4 regions of the Xenorhabdus bakwenae genome follow, and region 3 is predicted to be linked to each of the others. Evidence: predicted binding sites of a transcription regulator. Region 3 holds the regulator's gene; each other region holds the start of a gene.
What was found. The regulator PurR, encoded in region 3, represses purine synthesis genes. The targets are predictions, from matches to a motif close to CANGCAAACGTTTGCNTG.

Region 1: the regulator PurR is predicted to act here: its motif matches at 2,183-2,200, upstream of PXH59_RS15800 (nucleobase:cation symporter-2 family protein).
Region 2: the regulator PurR is predicted to act here: its motif matches at 1,678-1,695, upstream of guaB (IMP dehydrogenase).
Region 4: the regulator PurR is predicted to act here: its motif matches at 2,443-2,460, upstream of purH (bifunctional phosphoribosylaminoimidazolecarboxamide formyltransferase/IMP cyclohydrolase).

What each region holds. Positions count from the first base shown of each region.
Region 1 is NZ_CP119194.1:3,148,799-3,153,352, reverse strand. Features, by position in the region: gene recG (ATP-dependent DNA helicase RecG) at 1-728, shown strand, start outside; gene gltS (sodium/glutamate symporter) at 796-2,010, opposite strand; gene PXH59_RS15800 (nucleobase:cation symporter-2 family protein) at 2,252-3,637, shown strand; gene PXH59_RS15795 (AsmA family protein) at 3,778-4,554, shown strand, end outside.
Region 2 is NZ_CP119194.1:607,508-612,061, reverse strand. Features, by position in the region: gene guaA (glutamine-hydrolyzing GMP synthase) at 1-68, opposite strand, end outside; gene guaB (IMP dehydrogenase) at 147-1,613, opposite strand; gene xseA (exodeoxyribonuclease VII large subunit) at 1,787-3,154, shown strand; gene PXH59_RS03605 (TonB-dependent receptor domain-containing protein) at 3,228-4,554, opposite strand, start outside.
Region 3 is NZ_CP119194.1:784,507-789,060, forward strand. Features, by position in the region: gene punC (purine nucleoside transporter PunC) at 1-491, opposite strand, end outside; gene punR (DNA-binding transcriptional activator PunR) at 615-1,523, shown strand; gene purR (HTH-type transcriptional repressor PurR) at 1,527-2,552, opposite strand; gene sodB (superoxide dismutase [Fe]) at 3,054-3,632, opposite strand; gene PXH59_RS04620 (Grx4 family monothiol glutaredoxin) at 3,994-4,374, shown strand; gene rnt (ribonuclease T) at 4,446-4,554, opposite strand, start outside.
Region 4 is NZ_CP119194.1:3,308,298-3,312,851, forward strand. Features, by position in the region: gene purD (phosphoribosylamine--glycine ligase) at 1-682, opposite strand, end outside; gene purH (bifunctional phosphoribosylaminoimidazolecarboxamide formyltransferase/IMP cyclohydrolase) at 713-2,302, opposite strand; rRNA gene PXH59_RS16500 (16S ribosomal RNA) at 2,897-4,439, shown strand; tRNA gene PXH59_RS16505 (tRNA-Ile) at 4,518-4,554, shown strand, end outside.

The DNA.
Region 1 (4,554 bases), 1.7 Mb from region 3:
CACCAGGCCGAACGCCCGTCACAACGGTTGCCATCCCAGATACTCGCCGGAACGACATTATCCAACGTATCAAAAGCGCCTGTCTGGATGAAGGGCGTCAGGCTTACTGGGTATGTACTCTGATCGAAGATTCGGAGGTACTGGAAGCACAAGCCGCACAGGCAACCAGCGAAGAGCTGACACTGGCGTTGCCTGAATTGAAAATTGGCTTAGTGCATGGGCGGATGAAACCGGCAGAAAAACAATCCGTTATGGCGGCATTCAAGCAAGGTGAAATACAATTGCTGGTTGCCACTACGGTCATTGAAGTCGGGGTGGATGTGCCCAATGCCAGCCTGATGATCATCGATAATCCCGAACGGCTGGGATTGGCGCAGTTGCACCAGCTTCGAGGGCGCGTCGGGCGTGGCGCCATCGCTTCTCACTGTGTCCTGCTCTATAAAACGCCACTGACCCATACAGCCAAAATTCGCCTGCAAGTTTTACGCGACAGTAATGATGGTTTTGTGATTGCCCAGAAAGACTTGGCGATCCGTGGGCCAGGTGAACTGCTGGGTACACGCCAAACAGGTAATGCAGAATTCAGGATCGCGGATTTATTGCGCGACCAAAGTATGCTACCCGAAGTTCAGCGTATCGCCCGCTATATCCACCAATACTATCCTGAACACGCCAAAGCGTTGATTGAACGCTGGTTGCCGGATAGTTCCCAATATAGTCATGCTTAAGTGCCAGCCGCTGAGTATTTCAGCGGCATATTCGCCAGGATATCAGGCGAGACAAAAGTGTACTAATTTAACCTGCTACAGATGGGAATACCGGTAATAGCAGATACAATTTGATGACGGCAGCATTAACGATATCAATAAAGAATGCCCCCACCATAGGTACGAGTAAGAATGCCACATGCGATGGTCCAAAACGGTCGGTGATCGCTTGCATATTCGCGATAGCTGTTGGTGTTGCACCTAAGCCAAAACCACAGTGGCCGGCTGATAATACGGCGGCATCGAAATTCTTACCCATTATGCGGTAAGTGACGAAAACAGCATACAAAGCCATAACCACTGTTTGTACGGCAAGAATGATCAACATTGGCAACGCAAGGGAAGCCAATTGCCACAGTTTAAGACTCATCAATGCCATAGCCAGGAACAGCGATAAACTGACATTACCTAAGACCGAAACCGCTCGATCAAATACCCGATAAAAACCAAGCAGAGACAGACCGTTACTAAGAATAACACCAACAAACAGGACACAGACGAATGTCGGCAATTCAAAGGCCGTGCCTTGTAGCAGTTTCTCAATAAACTTACCTGCCAATAGGCAAATGGAAATCATAGCAATCGTTTCCACCATCACTAATGGTGTAATAAGCCGACCCGTATAAGGTTTCTCAAATGCCGTCGGCAGCTCGGTATCCTCAGCCCCCAGCCCTGGCGTTTTGGTATTTTTCACCAACAGGCGGGCAACCGGACCTCCTATCAGTCCACCTAAAACCAGGCCGAATGTTGCACATGCCATTGCCACTTCCGTGGCATTTTCAAAGCCATAGCGCTCAGTGAATACTTTACCCCAAGCGCCACCTGTTCCATGCCCACCAGATAGTGTAATGGAGCCTGCCAGCAATCCCATTAATGGATCAAGGCCAAGCATTTTCGCCAATGCGATGCCCACGGTGTTCTGTACAAATAACAGGCCAACAACCACGCAGACAAAAATGACCAACGATTTTCCGCCGGCTTTCAGGCTGGCAAGGTTAGCGTTCAAGCCGATTGTGGCAAAGAACATCAACATGAGAGGCTCTTGGAGAGATAAATCAAAACTGACTTCCCAGCCTATGGATTGTTTAACTGCCAGCAGAACTAATGCAACCAATAATCCACCTGCGACTGGCTCCGGGATCGTATATTTCTCAAGAAATGGGACTGATTGTACGAGTTTTCTTCCTAGTAGCAAAACCAGTGTGGCAGCAACGAGCGTGCCATAAATATCCAGATGATACATTGATGTACCTCATCCATTGTTAATATTATGTGAACTTAATGTGACGTTATAATCATCCTATAAAAACGCCAAGAGCAGGTAAGGGTTGGATTAGAAATAAAATTACGCATAAACACAAGTTAAAACATTTAAAAATGTGACGGGATTGAACCACAATTCATGATGAAAACTTAACGCAAACGATTGCTTTAATGATAAGAATCATTAAAATGCGCTTTTTGTCTATCTGGAATTTCACAACATGGTCAATTTACCCCGTGAATCCAATTCATCAGAAGTATCCAATAAATCAAACAACGAACTGATCTATCGTCTGGAAGATAAGCCACCGCTTCCACATGCCTTATTTGCTGCATGCCAACATTTACTGGCCATGTTTGTGGCTGTTATTACGCCAGCGATGTTGATTTGCCAGGCTCTGGGGCTTCCAGAACAGGATACCCAACGCATTATCAGTATGTCCCTGTTTGCTTCAGGTTTAGCATCACTGATTCAAATTCGCTCTTGGGGACCCATTGGCTCAGGGTTGCTTTCAATCCAAGGCACCAGCTTTAATTTCGTTGCCCCACTTATTATGGGTGGCCTGGCATTGAAAAAGGGCGGTGCAGATATTCCAACGATGATGGCAGCCTTGTTCGGTACACTGATGCTCGCTTCAATGACGGAAGTGCTGCTCTCACGAGTGTTACATTTGGCAAGACGGATTATTACCCCTCTGGTTTCCGGTATTGTGGTGATGATCATTGGGTTATCACTAATTCAGGTGGGATTAACTTCGATTGGTGGTGGTTATTCTGCGATTCAAGATGGCACATTTGGCGCATCTGAAAACTTGCTGCTGGCGGGAGTTGTTCTTGCGGTTATCGTATTGCTGAATCGCCAAAATAACCCTTACTTGCGTGTTGCTTCTCTGGTCATCGCCATGGCAGTGGGGTATCTGCTGGCCTGGTATATGGATAGGTTACCCACTTCAATACCGCACGAAGATGCACCAATCATCACAATTCCTTCGCCACTCTATTATGGCTTGTCTTTTGACTGGAATCTGTTGATCCCACTGATTCTGATTTTTATGGTGACATCACTGGAAACAATTGGTGATATCACAGCCACCTCAGATGTCTCCGGGCAACCTGTCAGCGGCCCACTTTACATAAAACGTATCAAGGGCGGTGTGCTGGCAAATGGCCTTAATTCTATGGTGTCAGCCGTGTTTAATACGTTTCCAAACTCCTGTTTTGGTCAGAACAATGGCGTGATCCAACTCACTGGTGTTGCCAGCCGCTATGTCGGTTACATGATTGCTTCCATGCTGATCCTATTGGGGCTGTTTCCCGCCGTGGCGGGTTTTGTACAACACATTCCTGAGCCTGTTCTGGGCGGAGCAACGATTGTGATGTTCGGCACTATCGCTGCATCTGGTGTCAGAATCGTTTCCCGTGAGCCGCTGAATCGTCGTGCCATTATGATCATCGCACTGTCCCTGGCTGTGGGGTTAGGTATTTCTCAACAACCGCTGATTTTACAGTTTGCCCCTGATTGGTTGAAAAACTTACTCTCTTCAGGCATTGCCGCTGGTGGGTTAACCGCCATTATGCTTAACCTCATTTTTCCCCAAGAAAAATAGTCAGCCGTTTTTTGTATAATGCTTCTCTCCCGCCTTACCAGCGGGAGTTTTCTTTTTTTGCCTAAAACATCTATTGAGTGCGGCTCTATTTTACGGCATAAAAGGGCTTCTATTGGAAGGTCACACTGTTGAGGTGAAATATGAGGTGGTTAGGGAAATTTTTTGTCACTCTTCTATTAATGCTAATTCTGGCAATCATAGTTATCTATGTTGTTGCCCAGACGCATTGGGGAGCCAAACAGTTAAGCCAATGGTTCAGCAGGCAAGGACATTATCAAGTCAGTATTGAAAGCATCAGCCATAGCTGGCAGCAGCCTGCTACCCTATCACTAAACCACATCGACCTTCACGATACACAAAGTCCTTTCTCACTCAATGCCGATACCATTCATCTCGATTTCAAATGGCAGCATTTACTGTCCCCCCAAAATCTCCGTCGTCTGACATTGCAACAAGGGACATTGATACTGTCTGGAAATCAACTTCCTCCTCTTTTACAAGCGGATATCCTGCAACTGAACCAGATGAATATTCAGCTAGAGAGTCCCAATACGCGTATTCAGGGGGAGAATATCACGGGCGGCATTACACCCTGGGTTCCTGCCAGGGACAACCCATTTGGTCATGGAAAATATCAATTCAGTGCCAGTAATATCCGTTTTAATGACATGTCTGTTGAACATGCTGTTGTGCAAGGCAGTTACCAGAATAAAGCCCTGACTATCGACGCTTTTGGCGCAACATTTTTGCGAGGCGCCATTTCTGGCGATGGTCAGCAATTACCGGACGGCAGTTGGCGCTGGAACAATATCCTGCTCAGTGATATTCGCTGGCAAACCCCGATGACACTGAGTGATTTGAAAGGAAAAATCAGTCATCTGCCGGCGATGTATGTCAAAGATCTCAATATCACCAAT
Region 2 (4,554 bases), 180 kb from region 3:
ATAAGCTGGGTATATTGCGAACCAAAATCAAGGATCAGAATGCGATGCTGATGGATATTAGTCGTCATTTGAGGTGAATTCCCAAAACAAGTGGCAATTAAAAAATAAAAAAGTCAGTGACCCAATGGTGGGCCACTCTCAATAAATTACAGACCTGAACGATAGTTTGGTGATTCTTTGGTGATCGTCACATCATGAACGTGGCTTTCCTGAATGCCCGCACCACTGATACGAACGAATTCGGCTTTAGTTCTCAGTTCATCAATCGTGGCACAACCCGTCAGCCCCATACAAGAACGCAAACCGCCCATTTGCTGGTGAACGATGGTTTTCAGCAGGCCCTTGTAAGCCACACGACCTTCAATACCTTCAGGAACCAGTTTGTCGGCGGCGTTATCAGTCTGAAAATAACGATCAGAAGACCCTTTAGACATCGCGCCCAAAGAACCCATGCCGCGGTAAGATTTGAATGAACGGCCCTGATAAAGTTCGATTTCACCCGGAGATTCTTCAGTTCCTGCCAGCATAGAGCCAACCATGACACAGGATGCCCCCGCCGCAATCGCCTTGGCAATATCACCAGAGAAACGGATACCACCGTCGGCAATAACAGGGATGCCCGTATCTTCCAGTGCTTCAACCGCATCTGCAATAGCCGTGATTTGAGGAACCCCCACACCGGTTACGATACGGGTTGTACAAATAGAACCCGGACCAATACCCACTTTAACTGCGTTTACACCCGCTTCTACCAGAGCCTTAGCACCTTCACCCGTCGCTACGTTACCCCCAATGATTTGCAAATCAGGATACTTAGCGCGAGTTTCACGAATACGCTGCAACACACCTTCCGAATGGCCATGAGAGGAGTCAATAAGCAGGACATCGACCCCCGCAGCAACTAATGCATCAACCCGTTCTTCGTTGCCAGAACCTGCACCCACGGCAGCGCCAACACGCAGACGACCTTGTTCATCTTTACATGCGTTTGGCTTACGTTCTGCTTTCTGGAAATCTTTCACCGTAATCAAGCCAAGCAGGTGGAAGCTATCATCAACAACCAGTGCTTTTTCCACGCGTTTTTCGTGCATTTTCTGCAAAACAACTTCGCGGGCTTCGCCTTCTTTTACCGTCACCAAACGTTCTTTAGGCGTCATCACCGCAGTCACAGGCTGATCCAAATCAGTCACAAAGCGCACATCACGACCAGTAATGATACCCGCCAGTTCGTTTTGTTCTGTTACCACCGGGTAACCCGCAAAACCATTACGTTTAGCCAGTTCATGGACTCCGCGCAGGGTCGTTTGTGGCGTGACCGTGACAGGATCAGTGACTACGCCGCTTTCATGTTTCTTCACGCGGCTGACTTCTTCAGCCTGGCGTTCGATTGACATATTTTTATGAATGAAGCCGATGCCCCCTTCCTGTGCCAGTGCGATTGCCAGTGAAGATTCCGTCACAGTATCCATAGCGGCAGAAAGCATAGGGATGTTCAGGCGAATAGTGGAAGTTAATTGAGTGGACAAATCTGCTGTGTTAGGCAAGACTGTTGAGTGGGCAGGAACCAACAATACATCGTCAAAAGTTAATGCTTCTTTTTTAATTCGTAACATGGGCAATATCTCACCAGGCTATGGAGCAATAAGAGGGATAAAATATTGCCGCGGCATTATACAGGCCGAAATCGGTTGCCTCCAGCATTTTTTGAAAAAAATTCTTGATTCGTAATATGATGGGATTAATATCAGTCAATTAAGTCATTGTTTTAAAATTTGATCTAGCTCACATGTCACTACCAATCAATACCGGAATTTTTTCCGTCAGCCGTTTAAACCAAACTGTTCGTCAGTTACTTGAGCTGGAAATGGGCAGAATTTGGCTATCCGCCGAAATATCCAATTTTTCTCAGCCATCGTCAGGGCATTGGTACTTCACGTTAAAAGATGAACGGGCACAAGTTCGTGCTGCCATGTTTCGCAGTCACAATTTGAGGGCAACGTTTCGTCCACAAAATGGTCAGCAAGTATTGGTTCGGGCACAAATCACCTTGTATGAGCCTAGGGGTGACTATCAGCTGATTGTAGAAAGTATCCAGCCTGCCGGAGAGGGTTTGCTTCAACAACAGTTTGAAATGTTAAAACAAAAGCTTTCCACCGAAGGCTTGTTTGATCAAATTCATAAAAAATTACTCCCCTCTCCTGCCAAACGACTCGGTGTCATCACTTCCACCAGTGGCGCAGCACTGCATGATATTCTGCATATCCTGAAACGCCGTGATCCTGTCTTGCCAATTGTCATTTATCCCACGGCCGTTCAGGGAGCCGAAGCGCCATTACAGATTATTCGGGCAATCGAACTGGCAAATGTGCGACACGAGTGTGATGTTTTGATTGTCGGTCGTGGCGGAGGGTCACTGGAAGATTTATGGTGCTTCAATGATGAACACGTGGCACGGGCAATATTTCAAAGCCGTATTCCCATTGTCAGCGCAGTCGGCCATGAAACCGATGTCACCATTGCGGATTTTGTCGCTGACTTACGGGCACCAACGCCTTCTGCGGCTGCAGAATTGGTCAGCCGCAATCAGACAGAGTTATTACGACAAATACAATCCCTGCAACAACGTCTGGAAATGGCAATGGATTATTTCTTTGCCCAAAAACAACAGAGAGTGAATGTATTGCAGCACCGCCTCCGGCAGCAACGCCCTGATTTGCAATTGGTGCGCCAGCAGAATCATTTAGCTGAGTTACGGCAAAAACTGACCGATAGTGTCTTACGTTGTCTAAAACAGAACTCAATTTCATATGAGAAGTTGAACCAGCGATTGTTGCAACGCCATCCTGAGCGGGAAATTCAGCGTTATAACTCATTTATCCAGCAACTTGACTTTCGTTTGAGACAGTCCATTGAACGGCAATTAGGGCGTTATCGGGAAAAATTTGCCGTTTCTTGTTCACGTATGGAAGCAGTCAGTCCACTGGCAACATTGAGTCGCGGTTACAGTATCAGCGAAGTATCTGATGGAAAATTATTAAAGCAAGTCAAACAAGTAAAAGCAGGCGATATGCTGAAAACGCGGTTGCAGGATGGCTGGGTTGAGAGTCAGGTAACGCAGGTTACAAAAGTCAATAAAAGAAAGAAATTAAAATAGATTTCTGAGATAGCGGTGAATTTTCACCGCTATCGTTATATGCCTATTTAAATGTTATTTTCCATTAGAGAAATTAGAAGCGAATTTCTGCGCCCATGACGTAGGTTCGGCCACGGGCAGTTTGGGTTTTAGCATCTTGCTCCCCCATCATCGGTGATGAGTTCATACGGTTCAATGCATCAGAATAATTTCGATTTGTCAGATTCTGCACAGAGAATTTAATCAATAAATTTTTGTTAATCTGATAATCACTATACAGATCAATAATTGTTGGAATTTTATCCGATTCTTCCATTACAATTTTATTATCATCATCCCGCTCATCTTCAGGACTCTGATGATAAGATTGCCCTGTATATTTTATAATAGTTCCTACCCGAAATTTTTCATCCAAGAAACGAACACCGGTATCTAATGTCAAATAACGTTCTGGTAATTGTGATTCCGGGCTTGCGCCCATATAATGTGTCGCTAATGATGTCGGTTGCTGTGTTTTCTGTTGGCTATATGCCAATAAACTATAGAACATACCCGCATCATAATTAGCGGAAATCTCATAACCTTTCATAGTTACTGGTTTCACGCTATTGGTATAGATATAAGCACTAACATTCGGGTTAAGTGAACCCTCTTCTTCGGCTGTCAATTTTCCATCAAGTTTACACAGTTTCTTTTCAGTACAAAGCATATACTGATCACTACTGATATAATGTTTAATTTTGGTATGGAAGTACGTTGCTTTTAAACGGAAAGTATCTCCATCTACAATTAAATTCGGGTGGTAGCTATTAAATCCGATTTGATAGGTATCCGCATTCTCCCCTTTCAGGAATGGATTAATAGAAGTACCACCGTCATTGGAATGAAAAACTTCCTGAGCATTTGGTGCTCGCATTGAATGGGTATAGCTTACAAAAGGTTGAAATTCAGGAATAATTTCTGCTGATAATAAGATACTTGGATTAAATCCACGCTCTTTTAGGTTTAATTGTGCCTCACCTTGTGGAAAACAATCTACACGCTCGTCACAGGCGGGTTTGAATCCTTTCATACTATAATCCAGATAATTTAATCCCAGATCAGCGGTATAAATACCACGTTCTATTTTTAACCTACTATAAATACTGGCAATATCTTGCTCGCCACTTGGCGCAAAGGAATTATTTTTCTCTGTAGATATTTTTCCTTCAGCCAAGTCTATACCTGTTTTCTTATTATATGTAGTACGTATCAGTTTACTACCAAGAGTAAATGAAAAGTCAGTATCAGCATAATTAAATCTACTCGTATTTTTAACATCAATAGCGTGAGATTTATTATGTGATTCACTTTTACCCAAGCCACTTAAGGTATTACCCTGGAAACGTTGATCTCCATTTGCCTTACTAAGCAAAATTTTG
Region 3 (4,554 bases):
ATCCTCCAACCATTATGCGTCAATAACCATGCGCCCAACAAAGGCGCAAGAGCCGGGGAAAGAGCAACCAAAGGCATGATCATGGCAAAAACACGTTTGGTACGTTCTACATCATATCTGTCGACGACTAAAGCCTGCCAGGTCACCGCAGCAGAACAAACACCAACCGCTTGCATAAATCTCAATACCAGTAACTGGATCGGGTCTGTAATCCAAAGCATACCTAAACAACTAATGGAAAACAGGGATAGGCCGATAATAAGAACAGGTTTTCTGCCTAAACGGTCAGACAATTGACCCCATAAAAGCTGGGCAAAAGCAAATCCGGCAAGAAAAATGCTAAGGCTCGCACTGATGGCATTAGTGGATGTACCTAATTCTGCTTTCATTGTGTCAAAAGCGGGTAGATACATATCAATGGCCAAATAGCCTAACATGCTTAAGCCTGCGAGATAAGACATAAATGGAATGGCGTTTTTATTTGTTGTCATTGTGTTAATAATTAGGTTTTGTAGTGGATAAGGAAATAGTTGGCTTATTTTATATAGCATGATTTTTACTTGTGAAACGGTAATATTTGCACCATGCCGTGAAAAAAATTGAAAGGAAGATATATGTGGTCTGAATACTCTCTGGAAGTCGTTGATGCTGTTGCCAGAACAGGAAGTTTCAGCGCAGCTGCATCAGAACTTCATCGTGTGCCTTCTGCTATCAGCTATACGGTAAAACAGCTTGAAGAATGGCTGGCAATACCTCTGTTTGAACGTCGTCACCGTGACGTTGATTTAACGGAAGCGGGGGCAATTTTTGTCAAAGAAGCGCGTTCTGTTATCAAAAAAATGAATCACACTCGGCACCAGTGCCAACAGGTTGCCAACGGTTGGCGGGGGCAATTTAGTATTGCGGTTGATCAGGTCGTAAAACCAGAGCGAACGCGTCGGCTAATTTTGGATTTTTATCGCCATTTTCCAGATATTGAGTTATTTGTCTATCCTGAAGTTTTCAATGGCGTATGGGATGCTTTGGTGGATGAACGAGTGGATGTCGCCATCGGAGCGACACGTGCTTCCCCCGTGGGCGAGCGGTATAGCTTCAGGGATATGGGGTTTATGCCTTGGCTGTGTGTAGCCAGCCCTGAACATGAACTGGCAGTAATATCGGGAAAATTGAATGATGAACAAATGCGGCCTTATCCCAGTTTATGTCTTGAAGATACTGCCCGCAGCTTACCTAAACGTGATACATGGGCTTTGGATAATCAACGGAGACTGATTGTTCCCGATTGGGATGTTGGATTAAGTTGCTTAATGGATGGATTGTGTGTAGGCATGGTGCCCAAACACCGTGCTCTACCGCTGATCCGTAAAGGCAAGCTGATGACACTTGAACTTGAGCAACCATTGCCTGACAGTCCATGCTGCTTGACATGGTCGCAAAAAAGCCATTCACCGGCATTAAGCTGGTTACTAGATTATCTGGGGGATAGCGAAACGCTTAATGCCGAATGGCTGCAAGAAAATTAATGGTCAGCGGCGATAATCGATAAAAGGTCCATCTGCAACAGAGCGCCGTTCAACAAGGCGTGGGTGGACTTCGATAGTTTGTGCATCTTCACGTTTATTGACGATCCTGTCCAGTAACATTGAAAAGGCCATTTGCCCTAAACGCTCTTTGGGTTGATGGATGGTTGTTAATGCTGGCGTAAAATAGCGAGCATTGCGAATATTATCATAACCGATGATTGAAATGTCTTGTGGAACGCGCAATCCCAGCTCATCGGCTGCACAAATCGCTCCCATAGCCATGACATCTCCACCACAAAAAACAGCAGTTGGACGATGTTTTTGATTCAGGATTTTATACATGGCTTGATAACCGGACTCCGGCTCAAAATCACCTTGTACAAACCATTCATCCCGAATAGCGATATTGGCTTCTTTTAGTGCTTTGAGGAAACCTTGGTGGCGGCCCCCACCGGTATTTCTTGCCAACGGTCCCGGAATAGATGCAATATCACGATGACCACGTTCAATGAGATAACGGCCAGCTAGGTAACCACCATGAAAGGCATTATCAATAATTGCATCGGTAAAATCACCTCTGGATTCTCCCCAATCCATGACCACCATAGGAATATTACGATAGCCTTCCAACATACTCAAAAGTTGCTCAGGGTATTCTGAACACATTACCAGCAAACCATCTACCCGTTTTTGCGCCAGCATAGCGAGATAAGCTTTCTGTTTATCAAGGTTGTTATGAGAATTACATAAAATCAGTGTATAACCTTTGCTATAGCAGCTATTTTCAACCGATTCTATGATCTCAGCAAAGTATGGTGCTTCACTTGATGTTGCCAGCAATCCAATGGATTTGGTGTGGTTTACTTTCAAGCTGCGGGCAACGGCACTGGGAGAATAGTTCAATTCTTTAATAGCGGCCCAAACTGCGGCCTTGGTATCTTCGGCGACGAAACGGGTTTTATTGATAACATGGGATACGGTTGTGGTCGAAACACCAGCGCGTTTAGCCACATCTTTAATCGTTGCCATGAAAAAAGGACTCCTGACCTTCTGGTCTAATTTATATACCCTTTATCTTTCTTGTCGGGTATAGCTATTTGTTAATCGTTTGCCAATATATTTATATACAGGGTGATGGTTGACAATAATTTAGCGGTAAACCTTGAATTTTGTCTGATCTAGCTCAAAAGTGAAAGCAATAATCGATGCTATAAAGAGTATGGATTAAATATCGCGGTATGGTTTTTCGATATATGGGAAATAACTGCTTAAAATTTAGGATGTTGAGGTGTCTTAATTTTCACATTGAGGATGTTCTATGGATACAGATCTGAAGCTGGGATTGTTGGCTGCCTGTAGTGCATTAATCATGATTGTTTTTCTGGCAAGCCTCTGTCTGATCTGATCAAGATCTAAACGAAGAATGTGTAGTCCCACTTACTTTAAGGGCGGGTTCTCCAGCATGCGGAATTCCGCGAATAAAGGAAAACCCGCCCTTATTATTTCAGGTTAGTATGAGAATGAATCTTATTAAGCCAGGTTTTCCTCAACAAATTTCCAGTTGATCAGAGCCCAGAAGTGCTCCAAATATTGGGGGCGTGCATTGCGGTAATCGATGTAATATGCGTGCTCCCAAACATCAACAGTCAGTACTGGTTTATCTTCGCCAGTCAGTGGGGTTGCTGCATTAGACGTGTTAACAATAGCCAGAGTGCCATCAACTTTCTTGACTAACCAAGTCCAGCCTGAACCAAAGTTTTTCAGGGCTGAGTCGGTGAACTGCTGTTTGAATTCAGCAAAAGAACCGAAGGCATTGTTGATAGCATCTGCAACTTTTCCAGTGGGTTCGCCACCACCATTTGGTGACAGGCTATGCCAGTAGAAAGTATGGTTCCAAACTTGTGCTGCGTTATTGAAAATGCCAGCTTCAGAGGTTTTGATAATTTCTTCCAGCGATTTTCCGGCAAATTCAGTCTCTTTAATCAGATTATTCAGGTTTACAACATAAGCGTTGTGATGTTTGCCGTAGTGATATTCCAGAGTTTCTGCAGAAATGTGTGGTTCCAGGGCATCTTTGGCATAAGGTAATGCTGGTAATTCAAAAGACATTGCATGCTCCTTTTTAATATCGGGTTTTTGGCTCCGCAAACCATGGCTTAGACACTAACCATGGGCAGGGCAAATTTAAGCTTATTATCGTGTTACTATTTTGATAATTATCTTAACAACTTTTCTGCTAAATAACAGGGAAAAAGATGTTATTAAGCTGCGAACTGGTGCAGAACTGAACTTAACATGGATTAGATACAGTCAGTTGGAATGACAATAACTGATGATCAATTGCTGCAAATCATGGCAAAAATTTGCCATATAAAGTTCACGGTAGAAAAATTAGCGCAGAAAGTGGTATTCTGAATCAATCTTTATCTTATGCTGATAAATAGCGCTTGCAGTTTTTAAGGAAGCAAATATGACGAACATGAATACGAATACTAACACGGTTACTGATACAACGGCTGATTCGGTCATTGAAAAAATCGAACGTCAGATCAGAGAAAACCCAATTCTGCTGTACATGAAAGGCTCCCCGAAACTACCAAGCTGTGGCTTTTCTGCTCAGGCAGTTCAAGCTATATCAGCTTGTGGTGAACGTTTTGCATATGTGGATATTCTGCAAAACCCGGATATCCGTGCTCAATTGCCTAAATATGCAAATTGGCCGACTTTTCCTCAGCTTTGGGTTGATGGTGAGTTGGTGGGAGGTTGTGACATCCTTGTTGAAATGTATCAACGTGGTGAACTACAAACACTGATCAAAGAAACAGCTGATAAATATCGTGAGCAGGAATAAGGTCAGTTATTCATCTGAATGATGGTGACTGTTCATAACCCCATACTGTAATCGGTATGGGGCTTGCTTTTTTAGGATCCGCCGTTGGCTGTATCAGCAGATGGTAGCGGCCAACCACCTAGCCGTTTCCAGCGATTAACCAGTTCACAAAAAAGCAGGGCAGTTCGATCAGTATCATAA
Region 4 (4,554 bases), 1.5 Mb from region 3:
CGGTGTTCGGCCCTGTATCGCCGTCACCTACGCGCTTGTGATCTTGACTGGTTGCCATAGGAACCACGTTTTTGCCATCCACCATGACAATAAAACTGGCTTCTTCGCCTGCCAGAAATTCTTCAATGACAATACGATGCCCGGCATTACCAAATGCATTACCTGCCAGCATATCTTTGACAACGCTTTGTGCTTCATCCAGGGTTGTGGCAACGACTACACCTTTACCGGCAGCCAAACCGTCAGCTTTGATAACGACTGGAGCGCCTGCTTTTTCCAGATAAGCCAGTGCGGGTTCAATTTCGGTGAAATTTTGGTAGGCCGCTGTAGGGATATGATGGCGGGCAAGGAAATCTTTGGTGAAAGCTTTGGAACCCTCCAATTGAGCAGCCGCTTTTGTCGGGCCAAAAATCGTCAGACCTGCCTGTTGGAAAGCATCAACTACACCGATAACCAGTGGCGCTTCAGGCCCAACAATGGTCAGGTCAATATCATGATTTCGGGCAAATGCTAGTAACCCTTCAATATCTGTCGCGGCAATGTTCACATTTTCTAAATGAGCTTCCAATGCGGTGCCCGCATTCCCTGGTGCGACATAAACTTTGTTTGCCAGAGGGGATTGCGCTGCTTTCCAGGCTAATGCATGTTCTCTTCCGCCATTGCCAATAACCAATATGTTCATCTGAGTCTCCTATTAATAAGACATAAATTGTTAATGGCGAAAATGGCGCATACCAGTGAAAATCATGGCGATACCGTGTTCATCGGCAGCGGCAATCACTTCATCATCACGAATGGAACCACCGGGTTGGATAATACAGCTCACCCCTACAGCGGCTGCGGCATCAATACCATCACGGAATGGGAAAAAGGCATCTGAAGCCATGGCGCAGCCCTGAACTTCCAATCCTTCATCGGCTGCCTTAATACCAGCGATTTTGGCAGAGTAAACACGGCTCATTTGTCCGGCGCCAATACCCACGGTCATATTATCCTTAGCATAAACAATCGCATTGGATTTGACGAACTTAGCGACTTTCCAGCAGAACAGGGCATCTTGCCTCTCTTGTTCCGTTAGCTGACGTTGGGATACAACAACCAGGTTATTTTCTGTCACCATACCTAAATCGCGATCTTGTACGAGTAAACCGCCGGTGACACGTTTGAAATCCAAGCTGGCAACGGGCGAATGCCATTCGCCGCACACCAAAACGCGGACATTTTGTTTTGTTGCCAGAATCGGCAGCGCTGCTTCACTCACAGAAGGCGCAATGATGACTTCGACAAATTGACGTTCAATAATAGCCTGAGCAGTGTTGGTATCGAGTTCACGGTTAAAAGCAATAATGCCACCGAATGCAGAAGTAGGATCGGTTTTAAAAGCGCGATCGTAGGCGGTATGGAGGTCAGAACCAATCGCAACGCCACAAGGATTGGCGTGTTTGACAATGACGCAGGCTGGTTCGGAAAAGCTTTTTACACATTCCAGTGCAGCATCGGTATCCGCGATATTGTTATAAGAAAGTGCTTTACCTTGTAACTGGGTTGCCGTAGCAATTGAAGCTTCTGCGATTTGGTCTTCTATATAGAAAGCTGCATCTTGGTGGCTGTTTTCACCATAACGCATATCCTGCTTCTTAATGAAGTTGAGATTCAGCGTGCGGGGGAAACGTCCTGATGGTTGATCAGTTTCACCATAATAGGGTGGAACCAATTTACCAAAGTAATTGGCAATCATGCTGTCATAAGCGGCGGTGTGTTCAAACGCCTTGATGGCTAAATTAAAGCGAGTGGACGGTGTCAGTGAATTTTGGTTGTTATCCATCTCCTCAATAATTTTGTCGTAATCCTGGCTATTGACAACAATCGCCACATCTTTGTGGTTTTTGGCTGCGGAGCGAACCATTGTGGGACCACCAATATCAATATTCTCTACCGCATCGTCCAGAGAGCAGTCTGGTTTTGCTACGGTTTGGGCAAAGGGATAAAGGTTAACAACCACCATATCAATCTGTGAAATCTGGTGTTGTCCCATCACTTCATCATCCTGTCCACGTCGACCCAAGATGCCGCCATGAATTTTAGGGTGAAGTGTTTTGACTCTCCCATCCATCATTTCAGGGAAGCCTGTATAGTCAGAAACCTCGGTGACATTCAATCCTGCTTCGGCCAGCAGACGAGCAGTGCCTCCCGTTGAAAGCAGTTCGACACTGCGATTGGATAAAGCTTTGGCAAATTCAACAATCCCCGCTTTGTCAGAAACACTCAGCAGGGCACGACGGATTGGACGAAGCTGTTGCATTGGTGTGATCCCTTGAATTTCATAAAACAAGAATGTGTTATTGGGGAAAATCCACTGATTGGTAGAAAAAATGGTTTCTGCAATAACATTTCAAAACAATATTAAAAAAAACACGTGGTGATTTTTCCTCCGCAGATTGTAACGAAAACGTTTGCGTGATGCTCGATAAATTTTATCAAAATATCGATGCGTGGATAAATCTGTGCATATCTAGGTATAAAATGGCATTTTGCTGTGTAATTCATCAAACGATAACTATTTTCAAAAAAAACTATTGTCAGCGCTGAAAAACACCCTATAATGCGCCACCACTGACCGACGCCGAGCTGAAACAGACCGCGAAGGACAGTGAGAGAAAAGCGAAAATAATCGCTTGACTCTCGAGGCGAAAAGCGTAAGATACGCAGCCTCGCAACCCGGAAGAGACGCCCGGTTGCCAACGCTCTTTAACAAATTAATCAGACAATCTGTGTGGGCACTCACAAGACACTATCTGACGCCGAAAGGCGAAAAAGATTAAAAAGTCTTGAAGAGTGACTGAACAGTTAATTCATTATGAACGGACAGTCAGAATTCTTTGAGCATCAAACACTTTAATTGAAGAGTTTGATCATGGCTCAGATTGAACGCTGGCGGCAGGCCTAACACATGCAAGTCGGGCGGCAGCGGGAAGAAGCTTGCTTCTTTGCCGGCGAGCGGCGGACGGGTGAGTAATGTCTGGGGATCTGCCCGATGGAGGGGGATAACCACTGGAAACGGTGGCTAATACCGCATAACCTCGAGAGAGCAAAGTGGGGGACCTTCGGGCCTCACACCATCGGATGAACCCAGATGGGATTAGCTAGTAGGTGGGGTAATGGCTCACCTAGGCGACGATCCCTAGCTGGTCTGAGAGGATGACCAGCCACACTGGGACTGAGACACGGCCCAGACTCCTACGGGAGGCAGCAGTGGGGAATATTGCACAATGGGCGCAAGCCTGATGCAGCCATGCCGCGTGTATGAAGAAGGCCTTCGGGTTGTAAAGTACTTTCAGTGGGGAGGAAGGCACAGGGTTGAATACACCCTGTGATTGACGTTACCCACAGAAGAAGCACCGGCTAACTCCGTGCCAGCAGCCGCGGTAATACGGAGGGTGCAAGCGTTAATCGGAATTACTGGGCGTAAAGCGCACGCAGGCGGTCAATTAAGTTAGATGTGAAATCCCCGGGCTTAACCCGGGAATGGCATCTAAGACTGGTTGACTAGAGTCTCGTAGAGGGGGGTAGAATTCCACGTGTAGCGGTGAAATGCGTAGAGATGTGGAGGAATACCGGTGGCGAAGGCGGCCCCCTGGACGAAGACTGACGCTCAGGTGCGAAAGCGTGGGGAGCAAACAGGATTAGATACCCTGGTAGTCCACGCTGTAAACGATGTCGATTTGGAGGTTGTGGCCTTGAGCTGTGGCTTCCGGAGCTAACGCGTTAAATCGACCGCCTGGGGAGTACGGTCGCAAGATTAAAACTCAAATGAATTGACGGGGGCCCGCACAAGCGGTGGAGCATGTGGTTTAATTCGATGCAACGCGAAGAACCTTACCTACTCTTGACATCCACGGAATTCTGCAGAGATGCGGAAGTGCCTTCGGGACCCGTGAGACAGGTGCTGCATGGCTGTCGTCAGCTCGTGTTGTGAAATGTTGGGTTAAGTCCCGCAACGAGCGCAACCCTTATCCTTTGTTGCCAGCACGTGATGGTGGGAACTCAAGGGAGACTGCCGGTGATAAACCGGAGGAAGGTGGGGATGACGTCAAGTCATCATGGCCCTTACGAGTAGGGCTACACACGTGCTACAATGGCAGATACAAAGAGAAGCGACCTCGCGAGAGCAAGCGGACCTCATAAAGTCTGTCGTAGTCCGGATTGGAGTCTGCAACTCGACTCCATGAAGTCGGAATCGCTAGTAATCGTAGATCAGAATGCTACGGTGAATACGTTCCCGGGCCTTGTACACACCGCCCGTCACACCATGGGAGTGGGTTGCAAAAGAAGTCGGTAGCTTAACCTTCGGGAGGGCGCTGACCACTTTGTGATTCATGACTGGGGTGAAGTCGTAACAAGGTAACCGTAGGGGAACCTGCGGTTGGATCACCTCCTTACCGAAAGATAGTGGTTTTTGGTGCAGTGCTCACACAGATTGTCTGATGAAATAAAGAAAAGAAGAGACGGGACGGAATAGGCTTGTAGCTCAGGTGGTTAGAGCGCACCCCTGAT